Regions from separate parts of the Vallitalea sediminicola genome, predicted to be linked through region 1. Evidence: a T-box and tRNA genes for the amino acid it is inferred to sense, from the RefSeq annotation. Region 1 holds a T-box; the other holds one or more tRNA genes.
The links. The T-box of region 1 lies ahead of leuS (leucine--tRNA ligase). A T-box ahead of a tRNA ligase gene usually reads a tRNA of that ligase, here a tRNA-Leu.
Positions count from the first base shown of each region.

Region 2: it encodes a tRNA-Leu, which carries the amino acid that the T-box ahead of leuS (leucine--tRNA ligase) is inferred to sense. The anticodon was not compared.

Region 1 covers NZ_BTPT01000014.1:15,026-32,070, forward strand. The annotation lists gene fusA (elongation factor G) at 1-2,026, shown strand, start outside; gene ACX6CF_RS06200 (hypothetical protein) at 2,114-2,581, shown strand; gene ACX6CF_RS06205 (hypothetical protein) at 2,735-3,187, shown strand; gene ACX6CF_RS06210 (hypothetical protein) at 3,329-3,829, shown strand; gene ACX6CF_RS06215 (GNAT family N-acetyltransferase) at 3,891-4,676, shown strand; gene ACX6CF_RS06220 (hypothetical protein) at 4,737-5,705, shown strand; T-box leader at 5,807-6,031, shown strand; gene leuS (leucine--tRNA ligase) at 6,094-8,505, shown strand; gene ACX6CF_RS06230 (hypothetical protein) at 8,583-8,858, opposite strand; gene ACX6CF_RS06235 (hypothetical protein) at 8,917-9,450, opposite strand; gene ACX6CF_RS06240 (hypothetical protein) at 9,640-10,146, shown strand; gene ACX6CF_RS06245 (hypothetical protein) at 10,239-10,430, opposite strand; gene ACX6CF_RS06250 (S8 family peptidase) at 10,912-11,844, shown strand; gene ACX6CF_RS06255 (hypothetical protein) at 12,036-12,194, opposite strand; gene ACX6CF_RS06260 (hypothetical protein) at 12,314-12,511, opposite strand; gene ACX6CF_RS06265 (aconitate hydratase) at 12,815-14,734, shown strand; gene ACX6CF_RS06270 (isocitrate/isopropylmalate family dehydrogenase) at 14,774-15,916, shown strand; gene ACX6CF_RS06275 (GntR family transcriptional regulator) at 16,089-16,775, shown strand; gene ACX6CF_RS06280 (ABC-F family ATP-binding cassette domain-containing protein) at 16,796-17,045, opposite strand, start outside.
Region 2 covers NZ_BTPT01000069.1:14,907-31,951, forward strand. The annotation lists gene ACX6CF_RS22030 (anti-sigma factor family protein) at 1-916, opposite strand, end outside; gene ACX6CF_RS22035 (RNA polymerase sigma factor) at 940-1,539, opposite strand; tRNA gene ACX6CF_RS22040 (tRNA-Leu) at 1,805-1,887, shown strand; gene ACX6CF_RS22045 (hypothetical protein) at 2,014-2,844, shown strand; gene ACX6CF_RS22050 (hypothetical protein) at 2,893-6,075, opposite strand; gene ACX6CF_RS22055 (DUF6359 domain-containing protein) at 6,311-9,052, shown strand; gene ACX6CF_RS22060 (amidohydrolase family protein) at 9,152-10,417, opposite strand; gene thrC (threonine synthase) at 10,535-11,764, opposite strand; gene ade (adenine deaminase) at 11,809-13,521, opposite strand; gene ACX6CF_RS22075 (amidohydrolase family protein) at 13,557-14,885, opposite strand; gene ACX6CF_RS22080 (pyridoxal-phosphate dependent enzyme) at 14,878-16,359, opposite strand; gene xdhC (xanthine dehydrogenase subunit XdhC) at 16,384-16,863, opposite strand; gene xdhB (xanthine dehydrogenase subunit XdhB) at 16,856-17,045, opposite strand, start outside.

The DNA.
Region 1 (17,045 bases):
TGGTGGAAGCGGTAAAACAACTTTAACAGAAGCTATGGCAAACGTTGCAGGAATATCTAAGAGACAAGGAAAGATTGAAGAAGGGAATACAATAAGTGATTTCGACAAAGAAGAAATTAGAAGAGGTTTTTCAATAAACACATCCTGTATTCCTATTGAATGGCAAGATTGTAAAGTTAATTTATTAGACACACCAGGATATTTCGATTTTATGGGAGAAGCAAAAGAAGCGACTAGAGTTGCTGATAGTGCAATTATTGTTGTATCTGGAAAGTCTGGTGTTGAAGTAGGAACTGAAAAAGCTTGGGAATATGCACTAGAGATGGAAATACCTAAAATGGTATTTGTTACTGATATGGATGATGACCAAGCAAATCTGAAAAATGTCCTTGACCAATTAAGAGATATTTTTGGGAAAAGTATCGCTCCATTCCAAGTTCCTATTAAAGAAGGAGAACATTTTATTGGTTTTGTTAATGTAGTTAAGATGCAAGGAAGAAAATTTGTTAAAGACCATGTAGAACAGTGTGATATACCAGAGGGTATGACTAGTGAATTAGAGCCAGTTAGAGAAATGATTCTTGAAGCAGTTGCTGAGAGTGATGAAGAGCTTATGGAGAAATATTTCGAGGGTGAAGAATTTACACTTGAAGAAATTCAAACAGCACTTCATAATGGGGTTATCGAAGGAACTATTGTTCCTGTACTATGTGGTTCCGGTATTTTGAATACAGGAGTACAAGTATTGCTTAATTCTATAATTAAATATATGCCAGCTCCAAAAGAAGAGAATACAGTAGTTAAGGGAATAAATCCTGATACGGAAGAAGAAATAGAAGTTATTTGTGACAAAGATGAGCCAATGAGTGCCTTGATATTCAAGACAATTGTAGATCCATATATTGGACGCTTATCGTTATTTAGAGTTTATTCAGGAGTATTAAAAGCAGATTCTATTTATTTGAATGTTAACAAAGATGATATTGAAAGAATTTCACATATTTATGTATTGAGAGGTAAAGAACAGATTGAAGTAAAAGAAATTAGAGCAGGTGATATTGGGGCTGTTGCTAAGATGTCAAATACTAGTACTGGAGATACATTATGTGATAAAAAAACTCCTGTCAAATTAAAAGGAATAAATTTCCCTGAATCTCTTGCATGTAGAGCAGTATTTCCAAAAACAAAAGGTGATGAAGAAAAAATATCATCGGGTCTTCATAAATTAATGGAAGAAGATCCAACGATTAAAATTATACTAGATTCGGAAAACCATCAAGAACTATTGTATGGTATTGGTGGTCAACATTTGGATGTAATAATTAGCAAATTGGAAGCTAAGTTTAAAGTGAGTGTGGATCTTAAAAAACCTAAAGTTCCTTATAGAGAAACAATTAAGAAAAAGGTTAAAGTTCAAGGTAAACACAAAAAACAATCTGGTGGTCATGGACAATATGGTGATGTTCATATTGAATTTGAACCATCAGGAGATAGAGAAACACCTTATATATTTGTAGAAAAGATATTCGGAGGATCAGTTCCTAGGAATTATTTCCCAGCAGTTGACAAAGGGTTACAAGAATCAGTGAATCATGGAGTTATTGCAGGGTATCCAGTTGTAGGTGTTAAAGCTACATTAGTAGATGGTTCTTATCATCCTGTAGATTCATCAGAAATGGCATTCAAGATTGCTACCACACAAGCATTCAAAAAAGGAATGGTAGAAGCTTCACCAATTTTATTAGAGCCAATTTTAAGTGTTAAAGTAATAGTACCAGATGCTTATATGGGAGATATTATTGGAGATCTCAACAAAAGAAGAGGTCGTGTGTTAGGTATGAATCCTGCAAAAGGTAAGCAAGAAATTATTGCTGAGGTTCCACAATCTGAAATGTATGGATATTCAACAGATCTTCGTTCAATGACACAGAGTAGAGGATTATTTACTCAGAAATTCGAGCGTTATGATGAAGCTCCTATGGATATTCAAGAGAAAGTAATTGAAGCTAAGAAAAACGAGGAATAAAAGGTTAAATGGCTGTCCATTATTGGATGGCCTTTTTATTTCTTATGGTTACTGAAAATATAATTTGTATGTTAAGGGGGATAAATTATGTTATTTATTTTTATGGGAGAAAGCTGTACAGGAAAATCTACTGTTGCTGAAAAAATAAGAGATATGGTTAATGCTGAAGTATATAGTGGAAAAGATTATCTGAAATTAGCTAAAAATGAAAATGATGCTTGGAATAATTTTTATAATAAAATGGTTGATGCTAGTGTAGATGTGAATACTTGTGTTAACAACATCATATATGTGATAACTGAAAAAGATGTAATAGCAAAACTTGATAATATTGATTGTGTTAAAGTTAAATTTATTGCAGACATTGATATAATTAAGACTAGATTTTCAAAGAGGATGAAAGGTAATTTGCCAAAACCTATCATAAGTATGATAGAAAGGAAATCACTAGAATGGAAAGAGGTAGAAGGGGATATAGTGCTTGATACTTCTAAAAATAATATTGAAGAAAATATCAATAAAATATTAGAAGTAACTTATAAAAAGAATGATTGAGTAGAAATTAACTTATGAAGAAATATTTCATGGGAGGAACTATAGTTTTATCTGTAGTAATAATATTTTTTGAATCATTAGCAATAGCAATAAAACTAATTAAGATATTGAGTTGAAAGTAAAATTATATAATCGGAAATGGTAAGGTGAGTTATGAAAAAGATAGTTGAAATTATAATAGTACTTAATTTGATTTTTATAATATTAGTTATAATTGGAAATATAATGATGAATAATAAGAATGTTAAAAAGATTGGAATTATATCTGTTTGGTCAGATTTTGAGAATAAACAATATGCTAAAAAAGAAGAGGTAATAGTGGATGATGAAAAAACTATTAAAAAAATACTTGATTTGATAAGGTCGGGAAATATTACTAAAAATATTTGTCTAGATAGGTTACCTGCTGAATACGAGTTGAAACTATATTATAATAATCATGTTATTGATGGTTATTATTGGTATAATGAACCGAATTATAATTTGCATTTAGATAATACTGATGGAGAAATATCAATTAATGGAGAAGAGATGGATAAACTAATACTTAGTATTACAGGAGAAAGAAGCAAAGAAAAGCTAGTAAGTCCCTATGAAAATAAATAATCAATAATAAAATAGAAGTAAATATTATAATTTTATATTAATTATGATATTGATATTGTTGATTTATTAGATATAATAGTTATAAGAAACTAAAATATTATTTTATAGTGTAATATTTATAAGTGAAGGGAGTATTAACAAATGAGGAAGTTAGGTAAATTATTAATTAGGGTTTTATCATTGTATTATTTTATTAAGGCTATTATCCTATTTAAGGAAATCATTATCTTATGTGTACCTGGGATAAAAAGAACTAATAGTGCTCTGCAGAATCTTGGAGTAAACAGTTCATTATATTTTATAATTAATTTTATTGTAATCTTAGGGATAGCTGTTTTGTTATGGATTTATACAGACAAGATTGTTTCAGCTATAATAGGAAATGATAGTAATGACAGTTTAAATATCAATGTAGAGTATAGGGAGTTATTAAGTATTGTATTATTGGTTTTAGGAATTATAATTGTAATAAAAACATTACCAGTTTTACTTACTCAAATACCATATTATTTTTTGGGTAATTCTCAAGGGTACACTTTTAATTTAAGATTGATAAGGTTCTTTGAAATATTTGGACCAGTGTTAAAATTAGCAATAGGTATTTATTTGATTGTTAAAAATAGAATGAATAAAAATGTGTGAAACAATAATGAAAAATTGTTAGATTAGCTGAATTAATACATTTAATAAGGGGAGATAAAACATGAAATCATTAATCAATAAAGGAAAAACATACAAATACAATTGCTTTGAATATGTTGATGAAGAAGATTTGGAGAATTCGTTAATATATAAAGAAAATGAGGAGTATTTAATAGTATATAAAGTTTTAATAGATAAAATTCAATTGTACTGGGCATGTAATTCTAGGGATAATTTTATTAAGGAATTCAACAATTTCTTAACTGAAATGAAAGGAAATAAAATATATGTAGAGTTTATACCAGAAGATTTTGTAGATGAGATGAATAAAATAGGATTTAATATAGAAAGTGAATTTATTGATCTATGGTATAAGGATTTAACTAAGTACATATGTAAGAGCAACAATAGTGTAGAGATAAGAGAATTAAAAGAATCCGAAACACAAATAGCTAGTTTACTTACTAAATCATGCAAAGGATTATCTAGAGGTTTTAAAGGAGAAGATGAAGAAGCAATAAAAGAATGGTACCAAACAGAACACTCCAAAATATTTATTACAGAAAAAGATAATGAAATCATTGGAGTCATATTAGTGAATATGTATGGATTTGATAGTGAAAAAGGGACTGTGGTATGGATTAGATTATTGGCGGTAGACCCTAAGTATCAACATCAAGGTATAGGCAAATCACTGTTGAATTATTGTATAAAGTGGGGTATAGAGAATGGTGCTGTAAGGAGTTTTATAGCAACTGATGTAGAGAATTATAATGCTCTAAAATTATATGAAGGTCTAGGATATGAAAGAAACGAAGGAAGAGGACAAATAAATATGGAAAATTAGTATTGTTATAAAAACTCTATTACCAGTGTTATTGATTTTATAATAAAAGAGGAGAGTGTAATGAAGTATAGTAGAGTATTAAATGTATCTATAGTATTAATAATATTATCAGTTATTATTATAGGATGTAGTAATAAAAATCAAGTAAACGAAGATCAAATTGTAATCAATAATAATGAGAATCAGAAAACACAGGAGAAATTGATTAACAATCTTAAGGATCAAATAGTGAAGCTGGAAGAAGAAAATAATAAACTTAATGAACAAATTGATGCCTTAGATGTAAATAATGATAACCAAGATAAAGCTGAAAATGGAGATGAAGACCTCATATACAGGGAAGATAGATATCAAAATATTGTAGGTGTAAAATCTTATGAAAGTGATTGTTCATTAATGATGTTTCCATATTCTGATTCAGAAATTATTGGGACAAGTCCAAAAGAGGTTAGGGTCATATCAACCGGAACAAATAATCTAGACGAAAAATGGGCTCTTGTTGAAGATTTAGGTTCTATCGCATGGAATAGATACGGTTATATTAAGATAGAAGGTTTGTCTGACCAAGTAGAAGGTAAATTTGACTATGATTCTATTGATGTAAAGATGAAAATTGGAGATATAAAAATAGGTGAAATGAAAGAAAAAGTCATTTCACTATATGGAACTGATTATGCCGTCATAAAAGATGGTAACGGCTTTTTAATCACCTATAATGATGAAGAAGGAATTGGTTTGGATATCACTTTGGACAGCAGATTATCAAGAGTTATGGGTGTAAGGACGAATAAAGAAGGATATCTGACTCAAGAGGGTTTTGGTGTAGGAGATAATGCGCTAAAGGTTTGTAATCATTATAAAACTATTTATAAATATGATTTTTCAGAAGCTTTATATTTTGACCTTGGTGATATGTACATAATGATGATTCAATTTGATACTGAAGAACTTAATGAGGCTAGTAAGATTACAAGAATTGATATTTTACCAGATTGGAATGGAATATTCAATACAGATAATCAAGAATAATATTCATATTAAATAACTTATAGTTTAAATTGATTTTGTTTGCATATTATGCCTTGATTTTACTCATTCAATATGTTATGATACGTTTAATTATATAATTATAATATACAATGAAAAGGATTAGTAGATATTTTATTGGTTATAGAGAGCTGTTGGATGGTGTAAAACAGTATCAATATGTATTGAACTCGCCTTGGAGTATCCTATCTGAAAATAAGTAAGTTAGGACGGTTACTTATCGTTACAAAGACAAAGAGTATTTCACATGAATGTAAATTCTTATGAGATAAAGTAGAGTGGTACCGCGAGAATATATCGTCTCTATGCATAAATTGCATAGAGATTTTTTAATGTTCTTGATAAGAAAGGTAATAAAGGAGGAAAAAAAATGAGCGCTGTTTATAATCATAAACAAATAGAAACAAAATGGCGTAATGTTTGGCAAGAAAATCCAATCAACAAAGATGAAGAAGGTAAAGAAAAATATTACTGTTTAGATATGTTCCCGTATCCATCAGGTAGTGGATTACATGTGGGACATTGGAGAGGATATGTACTTAGTGATGTTTGGAGCAGATATAAAGTACTTCAAAACTACTATGTACTTCATCCAATGGGTTGGGATGCATTTGGGCTTCCAGCTGAGAACTATGCAATTAAGATGGGAATTCACCCTTCTAAAGCTACATCAACAAATGTAGAAAATTTCAAAAGACAATTAAAAGAAATTAGTGCTATATATGATTGGACAAAGGAAGTAAATACAACAGACCCAAAATACTACAAATGGACTCAATGGATATTTGTAAAAATGTTCAAAGAAGGTTTGGCTTATGAGAAACAAATGCCAATAAACTGGTGTCCGGATTGTAAAACAGGTCTTGCTAATGAAGAAGTAATAAATGGTAAATGTGAAAGATGTGGTACTGAAGTTACTAAGAAAAATTTACGTCAATGGATGCTTAAGATTACTGCATATGCTGAGAGATTACTTGATGATCTACAAAAACTTGATTGGCCAGCAAAAGTTATCAAAATGCAAAGTGATTGGATTGGTAAATCCTATGGAGCTGAAATTGATTTTAAGATTAATGGTATAGATGAAAGCATAAAGGTATTTACAACTAGACCAGATACTCTATATGGTTCAACCTTTATGGTTCTTGCTCCAGAACATGATATGGTTAGTAAATTAGCTACTGATGAACAAAAAGAAGAGGTAGAAAAATACGTATTTGATACATCTATGAAATCATCAGTGGATAGATTACAAGATAAAGAGAAAACTGGTGTGTTTACAGGTAGTTATGCAATCAATCCATTAAATGGAGCTAAAGTTCCTATTTGGATTTCAGATTATGTATTAGCTGATTATGGTACAGGAGCCATTATGTGTGTTCCAGCACATGATGATAGAGATTTTGCATTTGCAAAGAATTTTGACTTACCAATAATTCAAGTAATTGCTGAAGATGGAAAAGAAATAGTGGATTTACAAGAAGCATATACTGGTGAAGGCGAAATGATTAATTCAGATGTGTTCAATGGAATGAAATCATCCCAGTCAAAAGAAGCTATTGCTAATTATCTAGAAGAACATGAAATAGGTAAGAAAACAGTTAATTATAAATTAAGAGACTGGGTATTTTCAAGACAAAGATATTGGGGAGAACCAATTCCAATTGTACATTGTGAAAAATGTGGAGCTGTTCCAGTTCCAGAGGATCAATTACCAGTAACCCTTCCAGATGTTAAGTCATATGAGCCAACAGGAACAGGAGAATCACCACTTGCTGATATTGATGAATGGGTTAATACTACTTGTCCAGTATGTGGAGGAAAAGCTAAAAGAGAAACAAATACAATGCCACAATGGGCTGGTTCATCATGGTATTTCTTAAGATATATTGATGTTAATAATGAAAATGAATTAGTATCAAAAGAAAAAGCAAAAGAATGGTTACCAGTAGATATGTACGTTGGTGGAATTGAACATGCTGTACTTCACTTATTGTATGCAAGATTCTACACTAAATTTTTATATGACATGGGTGTAGTAGATTTTGAGGAACCCTTCAAACGTCTATTCAACCAAGGTATGATATGTAAAAATGGTGCTAAGATGAGTAAATCTAAAGGAAACGTAGTTTCACCTGATGATTTGGTAGATAAATATGGTTGTGATTCATTAAGATTATATGAACTATTTGTTGGACCACCAGAATTAGATTCTGAGTGGGATGATCGAGGTATTGATGGCGTTTATCGTTATATAAATAAAGTTTGGAACTTAGTTAGTGAAAATAAAGATAGAGATGTAAAAGTTACTAATGAGCTAGAGAAGGTTAGGAATCAATTAATATATGAAGTGACTAACCGTCTTGATAGTTTCCACCTTAATACGGTAGTTAGTGCATTTATGGAATATACTAATAAATTGATTAGTATATCTAAGAACAATAGTGGTGTAGACAAAGAGACATTAGAAAATCTAATAATCTTACTTTCTCCTTTTGTTCCTCATATTTCTGAAGAATTGTGGCAAATGCTTGGTCATGATGAAAGCGTATTTACTAAGGGATGGCCAACATATGATGAGAATAAAATGAAGGATGACAAAGTTGAAATGCCAGTTCAAGTTAACGGAAAAGTAAGAGCTACAATTACTATTGATGTTGACGAAGCAAAAGATAGTGTGCTTGAAAAAGCTAGAAATGCTATAGAAAATAAACTTGATGGTAAGAATATCGTTAAAGAAATATATGTACCTAATAAAATTATTAATATAGTAGTGAAATAATTATAAAATCCATATATCCTTTAATTCATAATTAACATATTAATTATAGGAGGATATATGGATTTTTTGTTGATTGATTACATCATTTCCATCATAGTTACGACCATATCAAGTTTATTTCTATCAGTAGGAGATAAATTGTTTTTCATAGAATCAATAATCAGAGATGATTCTTGCTTTGTGAACTGTAAGCCGTTTTGTTTCATTTTTACTCCATAACTAAACAGTACCCTAACTTTTTGCTCCATAGGTTTTCCTGTCATATCATTAAGCATGTCAACCATGATCTTAAGTTTTTGTGGACTTATATCTTTAAAAGTTTCGTCATTCAATATGTGAGAACTATCGCTCATCAAATACACCCTTTCCATCAGAATTATTTATAATATAATAAAAGATATGTTAATTAACTTATGTATTTTGGCTTTGCTGCATCAATTGCTTTAATTTTTTAATCAATTCATCCTGATTTAGATTATCACTTGGAATGGAGTCATTAACACTATTATCAACAGGTTGGTACGTAGATTTACTATTCATAGTAGTAATCATTGATTGTATGTTCTTTATATTCAACATAATGTCTATAATTTGTTTGTTTTTATCTGAGCATCCTGAACGCAAGGCATGTAGCATATCTCTTTTGGTTATATTTGTTCTATTCAATTCAGGAATTTCATTTATTGTAGGGTTATTATATAATTTTACAGTCTTAATAAATTCCATAAATTTAACAAGTACTGCCATATTTCTTTGATTATCAAGGTTCATATATGGTATTGCTGCTTTTACAACATTCATTTCATTACTATTTATAATGGTATCAATCTCAAAATTAGAATCTCTAGAGTTATTAGAATCATTAGAATTAGAATTTTGTTTGAGCAGTTGTAACATTGTAGTAAGTGTATTGAAATTATTGTTGTTAGAATCGTTGGAATCCAAATCTCTTTGCCCCCTAAATCTATTATCTATAATATTGTATGTGAGTAATAGTTATTAATTTACAATTACTTTAAAAATAATACTTTTATCAATTTAATTAACTTATATATATTGAACTTATATAATATGTTACCAATAATTATGATATTACATATAGTAAATTAAGGAAGTATAGGAGATATTAGTTAAATGAGCAACAATGAAAATAATAATTCAATAAGTGATTATAATAAAATCGATATGACAGATTGCCTTGATAATATTAAACAAGCCATAATAGAAATTACTAGAGAACAATTAATTAATACCCTTTCTCTTACAATAAATGAATATAAAGAGAAATCAAAAGAAAATAATAAAGATAACTTACAACTACTTGAAGCCATAAAACCATTTATGGATAATGAGGTAGTTGAAAACATAGATAGATTATCAGGGGTATTTAATGATATTGATGCTCTAAGAATGTTACTCAGCAGTTTTATGAGTGATAACAAAAAGCATAAAGAAGATACTATAACAGATACTAAGGATAAAAAGATATTAGATCAACAAGGGGATTTGATTTTTGAAGATAATACAGTATATGAGATAGATAAAGAATGTAAGCCTACAATAAAATCTCAGAGTATATCAAAAGGTATTAACAATAACAATAGTATGGTTGCTATATTTTTGTATATGTTAAGTAAATAGCCATTCCAATTTTACAAAAAAACAAATGGTAAGAGGATTACTCATACCACTTGTTTTTTCTTATAGGAAAGTTCTACTAATTAAGATAAGTACTATAATCCACCACCATCGTTGCATAACATAAGCATAAGTATCATTAATAACATACTATTGTCTCCTAGGCCTCCCATACCGCCAGAGCCACATCCACAACTATTATTACCAGACATCATAAGGAATAACATAAGAAACATCATATTATTGTTACTTCCACCTAAATAACCGTTAGGAGCTACATCACTCATAAATTGCCTCCATATATACTTTCTTAATATTTTATGTTAAAAGGCTTGTTTTCTATGAATGATTTGAGGAAAGTTAATAAATAAATCATATAGTTACGCAATTTAGAATAAAATATATTAATCCAAAGTAGGTAGGTATAATATGAAAAATATAGGAATATTTCTTTTGCCTTTTTTATTTAAACAAGGATCAAAAAGAAAACAAGATAGTACTTATAAGGGTATTGAAATAGAAAAAAAAACTAGAAGAAATAATCTGAATGTTAATAATGATGATTTACAAGATAAAAAAGTTCAAGTTATTGTCAATTGTAGTATAAATGATAAAAATGAAAATGAATTAAAAAGGTTGGGAACTGTAAAATATAAACTTCCTATGATTGATTCATATGTATTAGAATTACCTGAAAAATATGTTGGGGAATTAGAGGGGATAAAAGGCGTTGAAACAGTAGAACATGATGCTCTAATAACAGCACAAATGGATTTAGCGAGACAAACAATCAATACCATATGGGCTGACGATAGAGGTGTATCAGGTAAAGGTATTGGCGTAGCTGTTGTTGATACAGGTGTCTATCCTCATAATGATTTAGTCAAAAACAAGAATAGGCTAGTTGGGTTTAAGGATTTTGTAGAAAATAAAGAATTTCCATACGATGATAATGGACATGGAACGCATGTGGCTGGAATCATCTGTGGAGATGGTTATGAATCTAATGGCAAATATAAGGGTGTAGCTGCAGATAGTAATATTATTGGAGTAAAAGTTTTAAATAAAAAAGGCTCAGGTAATATATCTGATGTTTTAGCTGGTATACAATGGATTTTAAATAATAAAAAAAGATTTAATATAAGGATAGTCAATTTATCAGTAGGAATGAAAGATATAGAAGGAGAAAAATCTGCTCTTGTAAGAGGTGTGAATGCAGCTTGGGACAGTGGATTGATTGTTGTTACTGCAGCCGGTAATAACGGACCAGATGAAGGAACGATTACGACTCCTGGTATAAGTCGTAAGGTTATAACTGTAGGTTCTTCAGATGATGCAGAAACTGTAAAAATAATGGAAGATTTGATATCTGATTATTCTGGAAGAGGTCCTACAAAAGAGTGTATAAAAAAACCTGATGTAGTAGCTCCAGGTTCTAATATAATTGCATGTAGTACTGATAAAGCCTATTCACCAAAAGATAAATATTATCCAGACAAAGAGGCAGGGTATACTAAAAAAAGTGGTACTTCAATGGCAACACCTATGGTAAGTGGGTGTATCGCTTTATTATTGTCTAAGTACCCAGAACTTACAGGGAAAGATATAAAACTTAAATTGAAAGAGTCCACTATTGATCTAGGGTTCTCGCAGGCTCATCAAGGATGGGGACTAATTGATGTGAAAAAATTATTAGAATAGGGCTCAAGAAAAGAGGCTATGCCTCGTCTATCGTAGGAAGTTTCAGTCGTTAGGAAAGTTTCCTTGACGCATATGAAAACGTTTCTATTTCATATGCTTAATTAGTAGAACGTTCCTATAAGATAAAAAAAGCCCTAAATGATTTTGTTCATTTAGGACAAGATATTTTTCTATGAAGAGGACAAATCGGGTTAGTAGTTACCACCCATTCCGCCACCCATAAGCATAAACATTAACATGTAAAGCATCATATTATTATCCATATATGAGCCTTTTCCTCCACAGGAACCTCCATCACTAGACATTGATAAAAGTAGTAATAGTAAAAGCATATTATTATTACATTGCATAGTAGCCCTCCTTTCAGAATTAAACTTTTCTTACAATTTCCTCAGTTTGTCGTAAGTATAATATATTTTATGAAGGAGTGTTTAAATGTGTGTTTGTATATATTTTTATTATAGGATCACTAATTCAGAAATATTTCCATTAGATTAGTTAATATATCGTTATCAAGTATTGAAGTATCATTATCCATGATAAATAATACCAATAGAAGTAAAAATATATCATCAATATCCTCTTTTTTACTAGACTTAATATTTGATTTTAGAAATTCATCTGGAATATCATTTAAAGAATAGTAAGTATTTATACTTTCTATCATATAAATTTTCCTTTCAATATTGGTAGTACTATAATAGCTAACCTTTTATTTTCCTATTACAATAGTTATGAAATAAATACACAGTATATTCATTTATCTAATACATTAGTTGGAAATAAATTCTAACAAACGTTTCTAGGAGTCTAATTGAAACTAATGTCTTAATAGAAGTTGCCTACAACCTATGAAACTATTGACATTCTAGGTATAATCGTATACAATAATACCATAATTGAATATATATAAAATTTTTTGCATATATAGTAAAAAATTTACTTAAAAAATAGATAAGGAGGATTTACAATGGGTTTTAATTTAACACAAAAGATTATTAAAGATCATTTACTTGAAGGTGAAATGATTCCAGGTAGTGAAATCGGTATTAAAATAGATCAAACTCTAACTCAAGATTCTACAGGTACAATGGCATATCTACAATTAGAAGCAATGGAAATTGATAAAGTGAAAACAAAGCGATCAGTTGCTTATATTGACCATAATATGCTACAGCAAGGATTTGAAAATGCTGATGACCATAAGTACATACAAACTGTAGCTTATAAACATGGAGTGTATTTTTCTAGACCAGGAAATGGTATATGTCATCAAGTGCACTTAGAAAGATTTGGAGTGCCAGGGGAAACTTTATTAGGCTCTGATAGTCATACACCAACTGGTGGAGGAATAGGTATGCTTGCTATTGGTGCAGGTGGTCTTGATGTAGCAGTAGCCATGGGAGGCGGAACATACTATATTACAATGCCAAAAGTGGTTAATGTTAAGTTAACTGGAAAACTTAGAACATTTGTAACAGCAAAAGATATTATTTTAGAAGTTCTAAGAATCATGAGCGTAAAAGGTGGAGTTGGTAAAGTAATTGAATATACAGGAGAAGGAGTTAGTTCTCTTAGCGTTCCTGAAAGAGCAACTATAACAAATATGGGTGCTGAACTTGGAGCTACCACTTCGGTATTCCAAAGTGATGACGTAACTCTTGAATTTTTAAAAGCTCAAGATAGAGAAGGACTCTGGAAAGAATTAAAAGCTGATGAAGATGCTGTTTATGAAGAGACTATAAATATTGATTTAAATGAACTTGAACCTCTTGTTGCTATGCCTCATAGTCCAGATAACGTAGAAAAAATATCTAACATAAAAGATTTAAAAGTGAATCAAGTATGTATAGGAAGTTGTACTAACAGTTCATATCTTGATATGATGAAAGTATCTAAGATATTAAAGGGTAAGACAGTTCATCCTGAAGTGAGTTTAGTTATAGCACCAGGTTCAAAACAAGTACTTAATATGTTAGCTGCAAATGGTGCATTAGCTGATATGATAGCAGCTGGAGCAAGAATATTAGAATCAGGATGTGGACCTTGTATAGGTATGGGGCAAGCGCCAGCAACAGATGCAGTTACACTTAGAACTTTTAATAGAAACTTTAAAGGACGTTGTGGAACAATTTCAGCAGGAGCTTATTTACTTAGTCCAGAGGCTGCTGCAGTTAGTGCATTATCAGGTGAATTAACAGATCCTACTAATTGTACTACTAATATAGAAGTTGCTATGCCAGATAAATTTTATATTAATGATAATATGGTTGTGCCTCCTGTAGAGGATGGTAGTGAAGTAAAAGTTGTAAAAGGACCAAATATTAAACCTTTCCCACTTAATGAAGAACTGAAAGATACTGTGGAAGGAAAAGCTTTAATAATTGTAGAAGATAATATTACAACAGATCATATTATGCCTTCTAATGCTAAGTTATTACCTTTTAGGTCTAATATACCTCACTTAGCTAATTATTGTTTAACACCATGTGATGAAGAGTTTCCTAAAAGAGCAATAGCAAATGGTGGTGGAATGATTGTTGGAGGAGATAATTATGGACAAGGATCTAGTAGAGAACATGCAGCCCTAGCGCCATTGTATCTAGGGATAAAAGCAGTTCTTGTAAAGAGTTTTGCTAGAATCCATAAAGCTAATCTAATCAATTCAGGTATTTTACCACTTACATTTATTAATATGAAAGATTACGATACAATAAGTCTTGATGATGATCTATCAATGGATAATGTAATTGAACAAGTAAAAACAGGAAAAGTAATTATTCATAATAAAACTAAAAAAGTTGATTATGAAATGAACATAGAATTATCAGACAAAGAATTAAAAATGGTTCTTGCAGGCGGTAAAATCAATTTTATAAAGAATTTGTAAAATAATCGTATATTAAACCAAGAAAGGAATGAAATAGATATGGATTATATTAGTAAATTTGAAGAACTTATTAAAGAACAAAAAGCCAGAGTTAAAATGATGAAAAAACAAGGTGATTTTGTTAAATATGATGAATTAGATGAGATAGTGATTGGTGTTGTAGGAGGAGACGGAATCGGACCAGCTATAACTGACCAAGCTCATAGAGTATTACAATATCTATTGAAAGATGAAGTTAAGAGTAATAAAGTAACTTTTAAGATTATAAGTGGATTAACAATAGAGAATAGAGCAAAAGCTAATAAAGCTATACCAGAAGATGTTTTAGAAGAACTAAAACAATGTCATGTAATATTAAAAGGACCAACAACCACTCCAAGGAAAGGTGACCAATGGCCTAATATTGAAAGTGCTAATGTTGCTATGAGAAAAGAACTTGATTTATTTGCTAATGTTCGTCCTGTTAAAGTTCCTGACCAAGGTATTGATTGGACTTTCTTTAGAGAAAACACAGAAGGTGCATATGTTCTTGGAAGTAAAGGAATTAATATTGATGATGACATTGCGCTAGATTTTAAAGTAATAACAACTGGTGGAGCAGAACGTATTGCAAGAGCTGCATTCGAATTTGCTAAGAAGAATGGGAAAAATAAAGTTACGATTGTAACAAAAGCAAATGTTGTTAAAACTACTGATGGTAAATTCTTGGAAATTTGTAAACAAATAGGAAAAGAATATGAAGGTATTGAAGTTGATGATTGGTATATCGATATTATGACTGCTAAATTAGTTGATGAAAAAAGAAGAACACAATTCCAAGTAATGATTCTTCCTAATCTATATGGAGATATCTTAACTGACGAAGCAGCTGAGTTCCAAGGTGGAGTTGGTACAGCAGGTAGTTCGAATATTGGTAAAAAATATGCGATGTTTGAAGCAATCCATGGTTCTGCACCTAGAATGGTAGACGAAGGTAGAGATATCTATGCTGATCCATCAAGTATTATCAGAGCGAGTGGTATGCTTTTAAGTCATATTGGCTATCCAGATAAAGCTGATAAACTATATAAAGCTCTTGAAATCTGTAATACAGAGAAAGAATTTGCTATTACTGGAAGAAATACTGGAGCAACTAATGAAGAATTTACAAATTATTTAATGAAAACAATTGAAAAATTATAAATTATGTGTATAATATATATGTTGCATACGAATTTTTATTTATACTTTACATAGGATAAATATTGTAATATTATTTAAAAGAGAATTAGTGTAATATATATAGCATACACAATTAATATATGGAAGACTTCATATTAATAAGTGTATCCTATAAATAAGAGGAGGCACACCAGTGAGCGAGTATAATCTTCACGAAGAAGTAACTGATAAATACTCTTTAAGAGGTAGAGTTTTTAACAAAATACGAGAAGATATATTAAAGGGTAGATATAAGAATAATGAACCTTTAAAAGAAACACAGATATCTAGAGAATTAGGGGTTAGTAGAACACCCGTAAGAGAAGCTATAAGACAACTAGAATTAGAAGGTCTAGTAACAATTATACCAAACAAAGGTGCAGTAGTTTCTGGAATTGATGCTAAGGATATACAAGATATCTATGAAATAAGGTCGTTGATTGAAGGATTATCTGCTAGATGGGCAACTACTAACATAAATGAAGAACAACTTGAATTACTAGAAGAGATTGTTTATTTATCTGAATTTCATTATAAAAAAGGACATTTAGATCAACTTTATGAATTAGATACCAAATTTCATGAGGCGTTATACCAAGCTTCACATAGTAAAATATTAAAACATGTTTTATCAGATTTCCATCATTATGTTCAAAGAATAAGAAGAGCTTCAATTTCATCTGAGGCAAGAGCTAAAAAATCAGTTGAAGAACATAAAGCGATTGTGGAAGCTATAAAATTGGGTGATGAGAATAAAGTAGAAGAATTAACTAATCTACATGTGAAAAATACATTGAAAAATGTAGTGGATCACAAATTAATGGATATAATAGGAAAATAACATAAAAGGGAGAATTTACTCTAACAGAGTAATTTCTCCCATTTTTCATATAGATTTTCTAAATCATTTTCATAAGTAGTTTTTTCATCAAGGAGCTTTGTAGCTTTTTCAGCATTCGTATATATTTCTTCAAGACACAACTGATCATCAATTGATGAAATATCGTTTTCAAGTTGGTGTATTTCAGTTTCTAATTTTTTTATCTGATTATTAAGTTTACGTTTATTTGCTTGTTCATCTTTACTTTTTAACCAGTCTTGTTTATTAGAA
Region 2 (17,045 bases), on a different contig from region 1:
TAACATCTTCAATTTGGTTGCCATTATCCAAGAGCTTATTGTTTTTAACAGCATCATTAGGTTCTTCATCTCCATAAGTATCCTCTGTTATACCGTTTTCATTTTCTGTAACTTGGAATTCGTAAGTATCTAGATCATATTCTTTTATAGTTTCATCATCATGATCTTTAGTAGTTATTTGTCTATCAGGAGCTACTTCTTTTATATCTTCTTCTTTTAATTCTTGTTTAATATCTTTTCCATTTGATTTTTCTTGTGAATTATCATTTTTAGTTAAACCCTGTATATCATTCTTCGGCTCAATATTTCCTTTATATGAGGTAGAGTCATTTGACTTTTCTTCAGTTTCATAAGTCCTTTCGGATATACTTTTCCCATCATCAATAGCTTGGAATTCACTAGTACCAAAACCATCATTATTAATATCATTATCATGGTCTATAGTAGCTATTTGTTTAGCAGGAGCAGCTTTTTTTGTTTCTTCATCTCTTTTATCTTGATCCATATTCTCTTCTATGCTTGACTCTTTATTAAGGTCATATTGTAAATCATCATCAGTCATTCTATTAATATTGGCTATGCCGATAAACCCAAATACTAATACAACAACAAAAACTGCAGCTACCGCAGTATAATATTTTCTAAATCTATTAAGTCTATTTATCCTGTTTTCAGTCTGTATTTCAGTTGAATTTACGCTATCTATTTTAGCCATTAGATTTTCATGAAAATCTGATGGTAATTCTTTCTCTTCATTTACATCGTTAACATTATTAATCATTGTTTGCAGAAAATCAAGTTCTTCTTTACATTGTTCGCAATTAACAATATGTTCTTCAAACAATTTTCTTTCTTCTTTTGATAATTCATTATCAAAGTATAACGACATCATTTCTTGAACTTTATTACAATCCATTTTTTAGCCCTCCTTTCACTTAATTAGACGTAAACGTTTTTATTTTGTTCCTTTTTTTCTGTAATTATTTTTTTTAGATTCAATCTTGCTCTAGATATACGTGATTTTACTGTTCCAATAGATATATCTAATATATCTGCAATATCATCATAGGAATACCCTTTTATATCTCTAAGTATAATAATCATTTTATGTTCTTCTTTTAACTCGTTTATAGATTCTCTAATAAATGAAATATTTTCTTTTTTTATGACTGTCTCTTCTGGAGTCAACCCCTTATCAACAAATTGTTTATGTATAACTCCATTTTGTTGTTCCAGTGATTCATCCATAGATTCAACCTGATTATTTTTTTTCTTTTTTCTAAATTCATCAATACAAGTATTAACTGTAATTCTATGTATCCAAGTAGAAAAAGAAGATTTGAAATTAAACTTATCTAAAGATTTATAAATTTTTATGAAAACTTCTTGTGCCATATCATTAGCATCATGTTCATTTCCAAACATCTGATAAGCAATGTTATAGACTCTCTTTTCATAATTAACGATTAATTTTTCAAATGCATCTTTATCACCTTTTTTTGCTTTTTTAATAATGGTTTTTTCCATATCATGTAGCATTTTTAGGTTGTACCTCCTCTCACTAAACCCTTTTTTCATTCGTATAATATATCTTAATGTATTCACTTATTGTAGCATGTTTTATTATAATTATCATTAATGCAAATTTTATTGTTAAACATATTGTAACAAAAATCCCAAATATGTAAAGATGTTTTTTGAACGTGTTCAATATTAACAGAATTTTTAAACTTGTAATTTTTTCTAGAAATGTGTTGCTTTTTTTAGATGTATGTGTTAATATTTATAAACGTCACAGGGACACGCGGATGTGGCGGAATGGCAGACGCAGTAGACTCAAAATCTACCGGTGGTGACATCGTGAGGGTTCGAGTCCCTCCATCCGCATTAATAAAAAAACGTCAATTTATGATTATTCATTAATAGGCGTTTTTTTGTCTATACTAATATTATAACAGAAAATTTACTAATCTAACAAAGACATAAAAGATTTTTATTGTGAGGAGATTAATTTTGAAACCAATAATTAAAAAAACAATAATATGTCTTATAATCATTTTATTTATAATTAGTCCTTTTTTTCAATACATCAAAAGTTTATCAGTAATGAAAATCTATAGCTTTATTTGTGAAAAAGATAGCTTTATTAAGGAAATAAAAATAGATATAAAAATGCCAGGTGGTCTGACTACGAATAAAAAAGACTGGTACCCTTTTGTTATGACATTCAATGATAATGAAGGTTTTACTTCTTTTATGGATAGAAAAATGAATTATACTGTATTATATAATTTTGGTGCTTTTGAATATCTAAATGGTGCTTCCATGATATATAATCCTGATTCTAATTATTATGGTGCTTTTTATGGAGCATATTTTGTACAAGAATTATATGATATCAATCATAGATTTGGATTTGATGATGATGGAAATGTTAATATTGAAGAAGCTATACTTCCTGGAACTTATGATATTAATGAACTAGTATTAGGGGGATTTGGACTATATAATCCTATTTCTGATTACAAGATAGATAGTATTAATAAAGTAGACACTTATATTAATTATAATAATTGGTCAGTTATTGATGCTACTGTAACAACTCATGGACATAACCATCAATACAAGGAGAATTATCAATCTTATATTCAATACGGAAAACCACCATCAAAATATAATGGTAAGCAGGATTTTCCAGTTACTAAGTTCAAAAGCAGGATTTATATGAAATATTTAAAAGATAAAAAATGTACAGTTTTTCTATATGCCATTGCTCCTAATATTAAGACTATAGAAAACTGCGATAAACACTTTTTACAAAAAAGTGTTCTTACAATTAAATAGAAGGTGCTAAAAGCTAATTTAATAGCCTAGCACCTTATTTTATTTTTCTTAAGCGCCCCTAGGTACTCCTGAAACGACATTTAAATTAGTTTTATCAATTGTTTCTACCGATTGTTTATTACCAGTAGAGATATTATATTGAACCCATATATAATCTTCACTAGAATATGATTCTTTCCATTTATAATAAATATTATCATCATCATAATAAAGATAGATTTTACCCTCATCCTCTACATAATTATTATAATCAACAAGTTTATGATACTTCAGAGTATCATTTTCAAATATATAATACACTAACCCGTACATAACTCCTATATCAGATATAGAATATTTTTCATTTATTTTATAATCTTTATTTCCATCTTTATAAAAATCAAAATCACCTTTAGTTATAACTCCAATTCCACCAGGTCCATCATAATATACTTCTCCTATTAATTTATCATTAAGCAATCCATCACAATCTAAATCAGTAGTAGCATATATTTCATTAATGTTTGAGTCGAGATCATAAACTAATGTAAGCACAAAATTATCATAATATATTCTATTCTTATCATCATCTATGACCATTATATTACCTTCCATAGAATCAATAAACCCAAAACTATCTTTATCCATAATGTAAAATTTATCTGGCTCCTGATAAATGATGTATTCGTCTGTATAATATATTTTTTTAACATCATTAGTTTTAGTTAACTGTTTGCTTGCTTTGTTATTAATATTGTATTTATATATATTATTATCATCTACATCTAGAAAATACACATTTTCTTTACATATACCAATATCTAGTACTGAACCAGAATTAATTATATATTGTTTATTATTTATAAGATTCTTTAAATATAAATTTTCATTTATCAAGTTTGAAGTATATGCAAGATAATCTTTTGAAATATCATAATTCCTAATATTTTCATTGGATATTTTCATCAAAGTATTATTTTTTATTTTATAAAGATTATTACTTTCATATTCAAGTATATATGTTATCCGTTCTTTAGTATTATAATCTATAAGTTTTATTCTCTTATTACCTATACTATAATTTATAAAAGGAGTTGAGTACAAGATAATTTCATTAGGCGAAGTATTTTCCATCTCAAAATTTAATGTAGGATAATAATATTTGTTATCAATAGCACCATTAAACTTCTTAGGTTCAATTAATCTATAAGATTTTAAATTACCATTTACAGTATCATAATAATAATCATCAACCCTTAAATAACCATTTTCTTCTCTAATGTATGGTGAACTATCATTGTCAGGAATATTTACCTTTGTTAATTTTTGTGTATGGGCACTATATTTATACATACTATCATTAGAATATATGATAATATCATTATCACTGAAATATATTTTAAACCAGCTAATAGGTTCGCTAAAATCAGATTTTATCAATTTGTTATTCATCTTATCATAGCTGAATATTGAATTTTCATCATAAATTAGGATGATAGAATTTTCCTTATATATTTCTTCATCATTTAATCCTAATTCATTAATATTATTACAAATAATTTTTTTGTTGTTATCATAACTCAAAGTGTATAAATGAATTTCATCTTTAATCAACGCTTCATTATTGGACTTATCAATATATATGCTTTTTGGTGGTAAGCTATTTATTAAAACTGAATCATAAAATATTTCAACATTTTTATTATCCTTTAAACTATTTGTAAAAAGATATTCACCATAATTATAGAAGCAATAACAGTCGTCTCCAATTTTGAATGCTTTTAAACCATTATTACTAAGATCTATATCTTTGATTTTAGTTATTAAATTATTGATATTACGATAAAGCCCATTTTCTAAAATGAAATATGGCGAATCAGATATTACATCAATACTTCTTTTAGTATTGAAATTAATAAATGCAAACCCATCATTTGAATTAATATCTGAAGTGTAATAAATATGATTATCTTTATCAATATTGATTCGTTGGCTTTTTGACGGAATAATCAATGTTTTGTAATCTTCTATCTTATTTAATTCTATTTTTATGAAATAATTTTTATTATTATATTCTACCACTCCTGTTATAAAAGCTTGGGGGACATCATAAGTTTTATGAAATTGAAGATTACTAATTGTACTGAGTTTATCAATACCAAAATCAATTTCATCTAGAACAGTATAATTTCTATCACATACAACTAAACTTTTATTTCCAGATTGATCATTGACTATGAATATATATGTATTATCTACATCTAAAATATGTTCGAATTTATAGGGAACAGCAAATTGTGTATTTACATCCATACTATTAATATAAATATTTATAATCTGACTTTCATTCTTATTCTTATAGTTAAGATACAGATGAAGACTATTATAAGCATTTTGTGTGATACCTTTATATTCTAATTTATCATCCAAATCAAATTCTGTATCTTTTATCAATTCACATTTTTCATTTATCAGGTTAAATATGAGTTTATTTTTATTCTGTGTTACTATAATGAAATTACCATCCACCAATTTCTTAATCTCCAAGATATCTCCTTGCAATAACATTTTATATTGATTAGCATCATAAGGTTTATAAGAGATCAAATGAGTAAAATTATTTTCTTCGTACTCCAAAAAATACAAATCATCAAAATCAATTAACTTCATTCCAATAGCATTAGTCAGATCAATACTTAATAATCGTTCGTACAGATTGATTTCATCATCTACATACATTGAATAGATTTTTATTCCTTCTTTTGAATTGATCCCTATACTATAATATCCGGCAAAAAATATGCTTTGGTCATTGCTTATTTGTTTAGTAAAGGATGTTATGTTTTCATCACCACAAGTTTCATTAATTAGTTCAATTTTATTTCGGTCTATATTAGTGGATTTTATTATAAATCTATCCTTATCTATAGAAATACTATCAATATTATTAACATTAGTTTTAGATAGTTCATAATACCTAGTAACCCTTTTGTTTTCTTTAACAATGTGTTTCACATCTTGTTTATCTAACGTTATTAAATCACTATTTTCATCATTTGATTTACTATTAGTTTCCATTGTAATTTCCTTGTCGATTACTTCGCTGCTCTCAACTTGTAAAGACTCTTTATCATTATTAGATTCTTCTAAATCATCCTTATTGCTATCGCTACATGCTACTATAGTTAATATTATAGTCAATATGATAATTATCAGTAACATACTATTATATATATTTCTAGTTTTGTACATGCTTCTATAACCTCCTCATATTACGTTATAATATTCCATTAGTAATTATAAATTTTATCTACAACGAAGTCAATAAATTATATTTTTAACATTACAAAATTGCAAGTATGTCTGTTTTGTTGTATAATAAAATATATAGACAATGTTCATTAAAATATAACACTTAATTGTCTAATGCACCAATAATTTGTCGCATTTTTAAAAAAGCATACCAAATTAAGGAGGTTTTAGTTTTATGTTTAAACATTTTTCTAAATTCGCAAAACTTCTTTGGGTACTAGTTTTATCACTTCTACTGACATCTTATTTTATTCCTAATCAAAACCTTAGTACATTAGCAGCAAGTGCTACCTCTACACCATACACATGGAATAATATTATCCCAGAAAAAACACCTTCGCCTACTAATGACAATGGAAAATTAATACTATTTGATACTTCTCATGGCGGTACTTCTGGTAGTGCAGACTGGGTTATTGACGGTGCATTTTCAAGTTTTGCCGACGCATTAGTTAATGAAGGTTATACTGTAAGAGAATACAGAGGCATTGATAAGAACAATGATGGAATTATCAGGTTTTATGACGATAGACAACCTGGTAATGTGGCTATTAATGAATGTGTCATCACCTACTCTGCTATACAAGATGCAGATGTTTTTGTAATGGCTGAACCTAATAGACCACTTATGTTATCGGAATATGATGCTTTAGAACAATTCGTAAATTCTGGAAAAGGAATATATCTTATAGGAGACCATTATAATGCTGATCGAAATCTTAATACATGGGATTCAACTGAAGTATATAATGGTTATAATAGGTCAACTGATATAGCATATAACATGAGTTCAGAATATGGAGATATGAGGAATCCGGGTTCAGCAAATACAGGATGGTTAGCTGAAACATTCGGTTTAAGATTTAGATTTAATGCCATAGATTGCTTGAGCGGCGTTTCTGGAATAAAATCCACTACATATTCAGAAGGATTAACAACAGGAGTATCCCCTATACTTATGGCTGCTGGTGCTACCCTTTCTATTGTTGACGGTAGCAAAGCAAAAGGTATAGTATATTTTTCATCTACTGATAATCCTACAGCATGGTCTCATTCAGCAGATACTGGTTTATATTTTGGCGGAGAGAATGAAGGAGCCTATGTTGCTATATCTAAACCAAGCTTAGGAAAAGCCGCTTTTATTGGTGATTCTTCCCCTATAGAAGACTCTACTCCAAAATATCTAAGAGAAAGTGATGGTTCAACCAAATCTACATGGCCAGGTTGGAACGATACTGGACATGCAGCAACATTAAGTATTAACATAGTTAATTGGCTTGCGACTCCAGAAAGTTATGTAGGATTCGATGGAATTAATCATGATGCCGGTATTCCTACACCAACTCCAATGGCAACCATTGAGAATGCTGAACAGCAAGCAGAACCTTGGACTAATCCATCAGGCGGATATGATCCATGGAATACAGATACTTTCGCAGATGGTTCTTATGGTGCACCACATCCATCAACTGGCGGACCTACTGACTCTGCTTCATTTGCATTATATCCTGCCTATGTTTATGAAAATGAAGCTTTTGCAATATCTATTACAGGAGATGCTACTAATCCATTATTCGGTGCTTACCAAGATGGAGGAACTCAACAAGGACAGCTTTATCTAAATGGTACTTGGACTTCTTCAGGATATAACACTGTTCCTGTTCCATTACCATCTGCTGTTACTGCTAGAATAGTTTCTGTGGCAAATCCACCAATAAAAATACGAATTAAAGCCGATGGTTCTAATAAAGATACTAAAACAGTTACTGGTTTATCAACTGGTTATGGTTATTTACAAGGATCAATAACTGGAAATACAGGCGAAATAATAGCAGCATCTAAAAATGGTGTTATTCTAGGTACTGCGATGATTGATTCTTCTAGTCAAGTCAATATTGCAGTTAAAGAAGATACTGGTATAACATTATCTTTATATGGTACTGATGGTGTATTAAAAAATGATTATACTGGAACATATAATATAGTTAATGGTCAAACAACTACTATAAATAGTAATCCCCAACCTTCAGCACTAACTGTTGCAGAAGCACTTAATGAAACTAATGGTACACAAGTTACTCTTACCGGTTACATTGTATCTGACCTTAACGGTATCTACGCTGTGAATGTTGCTGATACCAATGACCCACAAGCTGAAACTATAGCTGTCAAACTGGAATCTAACATGAGAGATGAATTTAGTCCTCTTAATAATCCTGACGCCTTAGGACGTAAGATTTTGGTAACAGGTACTCGTAACGATTATATGTTACTTCCTGGATTAAAAAGTGTTACCTCTATTGACTTTGTTGATTCAGGTAATCCATCAGCTCTAACTGTATCAGAAGCTCTTAGTGAATCTAATGGTACACAGGTTACTCTTACTGGATATATTGTTTCTGAGCTTAACGGTATCTACGCTGTGAAAGTTGCTGATACTAACGATCCTCAAGCTACGACTATAGCTGTTATACTTGAATCCAATATGAGAGATGAATTTAGTCCTCTTAATAATCCTGATGCCTTAGGACGTAAAATTTTGGTAACAGGTACTCGCAACGATTATATGTTACTTCCTGGATTGAAAAGTGTTACCTCAATTGAATTTGTTGATTCAGGTGGACCAACAGCCTTAACTGTAGCAGAAGCTCTTAGTGAAACTAATGGTACTGAAGTTACCCTTAGAGGCTATATTGTTAGTGATCTTAATGGTATCTATGCAATAAAAGTTGCTGATACTAATGATCCTCAAGCCCAAACTATAGCTGTTAAATTAGAATCTAGTATGAGGAATGAATTCAGCCCTAATAAAAACTCTAATGCCTTAGGACGTAAGATCTTAGTGACAGGTACTCGTAATGATTATATGTTATTACCTGGTCTTAGAAATGTTACATCTATTGAATTCGTGAATTAATATAGTACTGATTCTGTTTCATATGCAAAAGAAGAATTTAATTATGAAATAAAAAAAGACGGTAGCTAAAATATAGTTACCGTCAAATCTTTACCCTAATTAAATGATTTCTCCTTCTAAATACCTTTCAACAATGCTACTGCTATCTCCACAATATAAGAATCTCTGTAATCGCTCTAATGGGCTTAAACAACTTATAAGAGGGTCAGGATCTTTAATGATCAAAGCATCAAAATAATAATCTTCCTCGAAACTACCAATTTTCCCGAAGAAACTACCGTTCATTTTAGTCGCTAGATAAAATGCTTCAGGAAGGCTCAGTATACGTTCTCCCTCATTATATACATGTCTTATCTTAGAATATTGTATAGCGCTTGTAATCATATCTTTCATACTTATCTTATTTCCGGCTCCAATATCTGTACCTAAACCAATATTGATGCCTTTGTCTAGAAAATATGTTACAGGCATTATCCCACTAGATAAATTGCTATTAGAATTAGGACAATGAACTAGATAGATATTCTTATCTTCTCTAGCCATATCAATTTCCTCATCCGTCAAGTAAATGGAATGCGCCAGTATGGTTTTTTGATTACCATATAAATGATGTTTCTTATAAATATCAGAATAATTTTTGCTATCTGGAAATAAAGATTTAACCCACTCCACTTCTCTTCTGTTTTCTGAAAGATGGGTTTGTACTGGAACTTGTTTTTGGGTAGATAATTCACCTAGTTCTTCAAGTAATTCACTAGTGCAACATGGTGCAAATCTAGGAGTAATTATAGGTTTGATTAAATTTTCATCATTATCATTATCATCAATAAATGCTTTAGTCTCTTCTATGGAACATTCTGTAGATTGCAAAAGATTCTCAGGTGCATTTTGATTCATGTTCACTTTTCCAACATATGCTGATAGTTTCTTCTTTTTCAATTCATCTATCAACACCTTTGTACTTTCATTATGTATAGTTGCAAAAATACAAGAACGTAAAGTACCTTCTCTATAAAGAGCATTAACAAATCTAGGATATAGCTTCTTAGCATAATTCACATCAGAAAATAGTGCCTCATACTTAAAAGTGTATTGTTCTAACCATTCAATCAATTCAAGATCCAAGCCTATTCCCATTTGTAGATATTGCGGTGCATGAATATGTAAGTCAATGAATGCTGGAATTATTATTGAATTATAACCATAATCAATAACTGCTATATCTTTATAAATATCAGGTAATTCCTTATAAATACCTACAATTTTTTTATCATCAATAACTATGTAACTATTTTCATGTATTTCAAACTTATCTTTTACTTCAGTATAAATGATATGACCTTTTAGCGCTTTAATATTAGTCATATCACACCTCCCATATTTGCATTTTAACTATGATATATGTTGAATCAAGGAAAATATATTGAACTTATTGAAATGGTGTATATATGTTTAAGTCCAATATATATAGTACAAATAAAATTATTTCAAGTATTTCTTCAACTGTTCGATATCAGGTTTACATTTAACAACATTTCCAGCAGCCTTAAGAGCATTTTTCACATCTTTCAAGCCATTACCTGTTATAATAATGGAAACTGTTTCATCACTAGTTATAATACCATCTTTAACAGCTTTAATGACACCCGCCAAACCTGTAACACCAGCTGGTTCACCAAATATGCCTTCAGAAGACCCAAGCGTCTTCATAGCTTCAAGTATAGCTTCATCAGATACAGTTATCCATGTACCTTTTGAATTCTTAACAGCATTCAAAGCCTTAACAGGATTTCTAGGTATACCAACAGATATGCTATCAGCAATAGTATTTTCTTCCGTAGGTTTAAGAGGTTCATTTTGGGTATAAGCTGTATAAAACGGGCAACACCCTTCGGCTTGAACACCTAATATCTTAGGGATACGAGTTATTAAACCTATATTTAACAAATCGTAAAATCCTTTATATACCCCTCCAATAGTACAGCCATCGCCAACAGATACTGCAACCCAATCAGGAACTTGCCATTTCATCTGCTCTGCAATTTCCATTGCTACGGTTTTTTTGCCTTCTACCAAATGAGGATTTATTGCAGCATTACGATTATACCACCCCCAATGGTCAATAGCTTCTTTCGATAATTCAAAAGTTTCTCTATAGTCACCTTCAACAGAAATAACTTTTGCTCCATAAATCAATAACTGTGCTAACTTACCTTGTGGCGCTCTCTTAGGAACAAAAATAACAGTAGAAAGACCTACTCTAGCCGCATTACCAGCCAAAGAAGAAGCCGCATTACCAGTAGAACTACACGCAATAGTCTTAGCCTGATTCTCTAATGCTTTAACAACAGCAACAGCTGACGCTCTATCTTTTAATGAAGCAGTTGGATTTAATCCTTCATCTTTGATATATAACTCCTTGATACCAATCTTATCTTCTAAGTTATTTGACCTGTATAAAGGTGTCCATCCTACCTTAAGAGTCTTATTGATATCTTCTTCCCTGATAGACATAATATCTTTATATCTCCACATTGTATAATCTTTATTATTTTCAAAATATGACTTGGATAGAACTTTTTTCAACCTATCATAATCATATTCCACATCCAATATACCTTTATCTCCACATTCAGGACAAGTATATATTTTCTCATCTTTACTATATTCTCTACCACATAGTGTACATCTATAATTCTTCACATACTTCATGAATCATTTCACCTCCGTACCAATATCCCATGAAAATGTATTATTTATTCCTCAATATCTACAAAAGTGAATTTGTCTACATCAAACAACCCACAATCAGTTAACTTTAACTCTGGTATAACTGGTAATGCTAAAAATGCTAATGTCAGGAACGGATCAATGTGAGGATTAACACCTTTTTCCAAAGCTATTCTATCCATTTCTTTTATCTTATTTCCAACAACACCTACTGAAGCATTTGTCATGAGTCCTCCGACTTCTAAAGGTAAAGTCTGTAATACCAAACCACCAGCACATATAGTGATACCGCCTTTTACTCTTTTTAATTCTCTAATAGCAACTCTCATATCTTCGTCATTGTCTCCAACTGCAATAATATTATGAGAATCATGCGCAATGGTAAGAGCAACAGCTCCTCCTTTTAGTCCATAACCTTCAACTAATCCCAGCCCCACATTACCAGTTTTTTTATGTCTCTCTACAACAGCCAATTTTAATATATCAAGCTTACTATTATATTTGAAACTATTATTTTCAACGTCTACTTTGCGAACTACACTTTTAGTGATAATATTATGCTCTATGAGCTGTATCACTTTAACAATTGATGATTTTAGAGGTATATCGAAAGATATATTATCAATATCCTCTAGTTTAACTGTATCTAGAACACGAGGATCTTCAATGATTTCTATATCAAATAAAGCTTCACCATCTTTGGCTACTAATTTCCCTTGTTTGTATACATCTGAAATATTAATTTTATTTAATTCATCATCGAGAATTATTATATCGGCATCATATCCAGGTGCTATAGCACCTTTGTTTTTTAATCCATAACATTCTGCAGTATTGATTGTAGCCATCTGAATAGCCATAATTGGGTTAATACCATGTTCTATTGCTAATCTTACATTATAATTGATATGACCTTCTTTTTCTATATCATAAGGCTGTTTATCATCTGTACAAAAAAGTATTCTACGACTATTTTGTGGTGTGACACCTGCTATAAGATCTTTTAGATTCCTAGTAGCTGATCCTTCTCTAATATGAACATACATACCTTTTGATACTTTTTCTTCTAGTTCTTCAACTTTAGTACATTCATGATCTGTCATTACACCAGCAGTTATGTATGCATTCAATCTTTTTCCCATCACACCAGGTGCATGACCATCAATTATCATATCTTTCATTAAATCCAGTTTATCATATACGTGTTTATTGCAAGAAATGACTCCAGGATAATTCATGACTTCGCCTAGTCCTAATATATTTTTTCTATCTTTCATAAGTTGCAAATCTTTAGCTAATAATACAGCACCAGAATTTTCGAACTCAGTTGAAGGAACACAAGATGGTAACATGACATATACATCAAGTGGTACTTCTTCACTAGCTTTTAGCATGAAATCAATTCCAGGCAATCCACAGACATTTGCTATTTCGTGAGGATCTTCTATAACTGTTGTAGTTCCTTTTGGCATAACAAGTTTGGCAAACCTTGGAGGTGTCAACATAGATGATTCAATATGAACATGACCATCAATGAATCCTGGACAAACATATCTGTCTTTAACATCAATTTCTTTTACTCCTTCATATTCACCAATTCCAACAATGACGCCTTCTTCTATAGCAATATCACCTTTTTCTATCTTACTGTTGAATACATTAACAATTTTACAATTCTTAAGAACAAATTCAGCTTTTTTATCACCTCTAGCAACTTTTACCTTTTCAACAATTGACATAACTACCTCCTTCAGAAACAGTAGATTAATTCTTCTTATAATATCTGTCTAGTCAAGTATTTACCCTTACCGCCAATAAATTCATTATTTTTGATAATGAACTTACCTCTACTAATTGTGGATTCAATTCTACCATTAATTTCTTTACCATCATAGATGCTATAATCGCAAGTAGAATGGTCCTCACCTATTATATATGTTGCTGAGGGGTCATAAATAACTATATCTGCATCTGAACCTACTGCTAATACACCCTTTTTAGGATATAGTCCATGTATTTTGGCAGGACCTATCGTCATTTTATCAATGACTTCATCTCTATAAATGTTATACATAATATTGAATGAATGCTCCACCGAACCTACACCCATTGGTACATCCGATAATTTTTCTTTACCTTTTTCTTCACTAATGAAAGGACAATGATCTGTACCAATAGTGTTAATATAATTAAAATTAGCTCTTAATAATTCACGTTCTTCTTCAGTTCTCAGTGGTGGTGCCATCACATATAAAAATCCTTTTTCTTGTGAATATTTATCAGAATTAAAATTAAAATAATGAGGACAGCTTTCAATCATAAAATCTTTATTAAGTATATCAGGGTAATATTCATTTAGCGCCTTTAAAGTATTACCACTACTTAGATGAACCATATATAATCTTCCATTAAAATCTTTAGTGAATCCAGCTAATTTCAATGCTTCTTTTAGTTCAGATTCTGAACTTCTGCTTTTAGGTAGATCAACAACTTCATATGTAGGCTTTATAGTAATTAGATTGTCATTTTCTATATGTGCCAAAACTAATATATTATTTTCTTTCGTTAATCTAAGTAGTTGAGTTATTTCTTTATCGTAAGTTCTTCTATCTGATTCAGAATATGTAGTGAATAGTTTTACAGTTGGTATTTGTAGTCTTTTCATTTCATCAACAATGTTATCAATTTCATTTACTGGATTTCTTATGGTTACATGAAAAGAATAATCAATAATACTTTTTTTAGCTAATTCTTTTCTCTCATTAAGAGCTGATTCTATTTCAGCTCCAGTAGCTATAGGATCCAGGAAATCAATAATAGTGGTTATACCTCCATAAGCTGCACTTACAGAACCTGTGTAGAAATCATCACATGATGTGTATTTACCTACATTTAGTTCAAAATGAACATGTGGATCAATGAAACCTGGAAATATTTTTTTGTTTTTAACATCACAATATTCTTTGCACTCTAGATTCTCATGAGATATCTTAGCTATTTTTTCATTATTTATGTATAAATTCTTATTTTCATATTTTCCATTGATATACAAATTACCATTAATTATACCTAAATCATACATACACATACCTTCTTTATTCACATTGTCTTACTCTTTCATTAAACTCTTCTATCAAAACATCTAGTTTGTCAACTTGTTTAGTTATATTAGCCCAATAATCATCATTATACCATTGTTCCAATATTTCATCATATGTTTTGCCTTGTTGCTCAATCCAAGTATAATACTTAAGATTATGAACAGTTCTTCTATCTCTATAATTTAATTCTTTGAAGTAATCAGTGTTAATACCTTTAAAATATCTTTCCATTACACCATAAGCATCATATGAAGTAAAAGAACCTCTTTCTTCATTAAGTTCGACTAATCTACTATTATACATATCAATTGAATCAGTTAACACGGTAACTATGATATCGTCCTCTGTCAATTCGAAGTATTTAGCAAATTTTATAGCCGATATAATATTAGCAGCACCTGAAATACCTACTAGATTTAATTGCTCAATCATCTCATCGCTTACACCATTAGCTTTTAAAACTTTCTGACCTTCTGGTTCATTGAACATTCTTATCCAATTCATTGGAGCTTCATCATCTATTGCAGTAACAGCATCTGTATTTTTGGTATTATGAATCCAAGGTATATGTTTGTCTCCAATACCTTCTATTCGATGCTCACCATAACCATTACTAAATATAGTAGGGCATTGTAGTGCTTCACTAGCTGCAATCTTTAGGTTCGGATATTTTTTCTTGAGATAATCACCTGCAGCAATTGTTCCTCCAGAACCAGTTGCACTAACATATCCTTTGAATCTACTATTTTCATTCATTTCTATATCAAGTACTTCTTCAATGGCCTTACCAGTTACTTCATGATGCCATAGATAGTTTCCAAATTCATCGAATTGGTTGAAAATCATTAGGTCTTCACCTGAATTCCTTAATTCCCAACATTTATCAAATATTTCTTTTACATTACTTTCACTTCCAGGAGTAGCAATTGTATCTCCTGCTACATTCTTCAACCATTCAAATCGTTCATTACTCATACCCTCTGGTAAAATAGCGATTGATTCACAAGCAAGGAGAGCGGAATCATAAGCACCACCTCTACAGTAGTTACCAGTAGAAGGCCAAACAGCTTTTTGTTTTGTCGGGTCAAATTGTCCTGTTACAAGTCTAGGTACGAGACATCCAAATGCAGCTCCAACCTTGTGTGAACCTGTTGGAAACCATTTACCACACAATGCTATTATCTTAGCCTTTACACCAGAGATTTCACTAGGAATACATAGATAATTGACATCTTTATATAACCCACCCATTTCTTTCGTATCATTATGCCATCCAATCCTAAATAGATTTAATGGATTAATATCCCATAAACCAACATTCTTTAACTTTTCTTTTATTTCATCAGGTATAAGACTTGGGTCTTTTAATTGAGCTAAAGTAGGTATGATGATACCTCTATCTTTTGCCCTCTTTACTACATTCTTTAACCTTTCTTCATTAACAGTTAGATCAATTGCATTATATTTACTATCCATAATACTACCTCCTATAACATATATTTAATTGCTCTTGCGACTCTTTTTAACATTTTCTATTGCATTTATAATATTTTCATATCCAGTACAACGACAAAGATTTCCTGATAGGTGTTTTTTAATCTCTTCTCTTGTAAATTCCTTATCACTTTCTAGAATAGGCATCGCTGACATAATGAAGCCCGGCGTACAAAAACCACATTGAACAGCTGCCTCATCTATAAAAGCTTGTTGTATATCAGATATATTTCCATCTTCATCCATTAGACCTTCAAGTGTGCGTATTTCCTTACCTTCAGCCCATACAGCTAAATAGATACATGAATCAAAAGTCTCTCCATTAATAAGAACAGTACAAGCACCACATTCTCCAACTTCACAACCTTTTTTTACGCTTGTTAGATGCAACTTATTTCTAAGTACATCTGCAAGAGAATCCCTATCATCTATTAAGATATTTCTAGATTCATCATTTACAGTGCAATTTAATACTACATTAGCCATTGTACAATCCTCCTGATTTAATTATCGCTTGTTTTAGAGCACGTTTACTTAATTCTTTGGCAAGTTGAAGTCTAAGTGTTTTTGAAGCTCTCCACGAATTACGTGGTTTTACTTCATCTATTGCCATAGCCCCAAACTTATCAAACATTTTATCAGTTATTTTCATCCCTATAATAGATTTT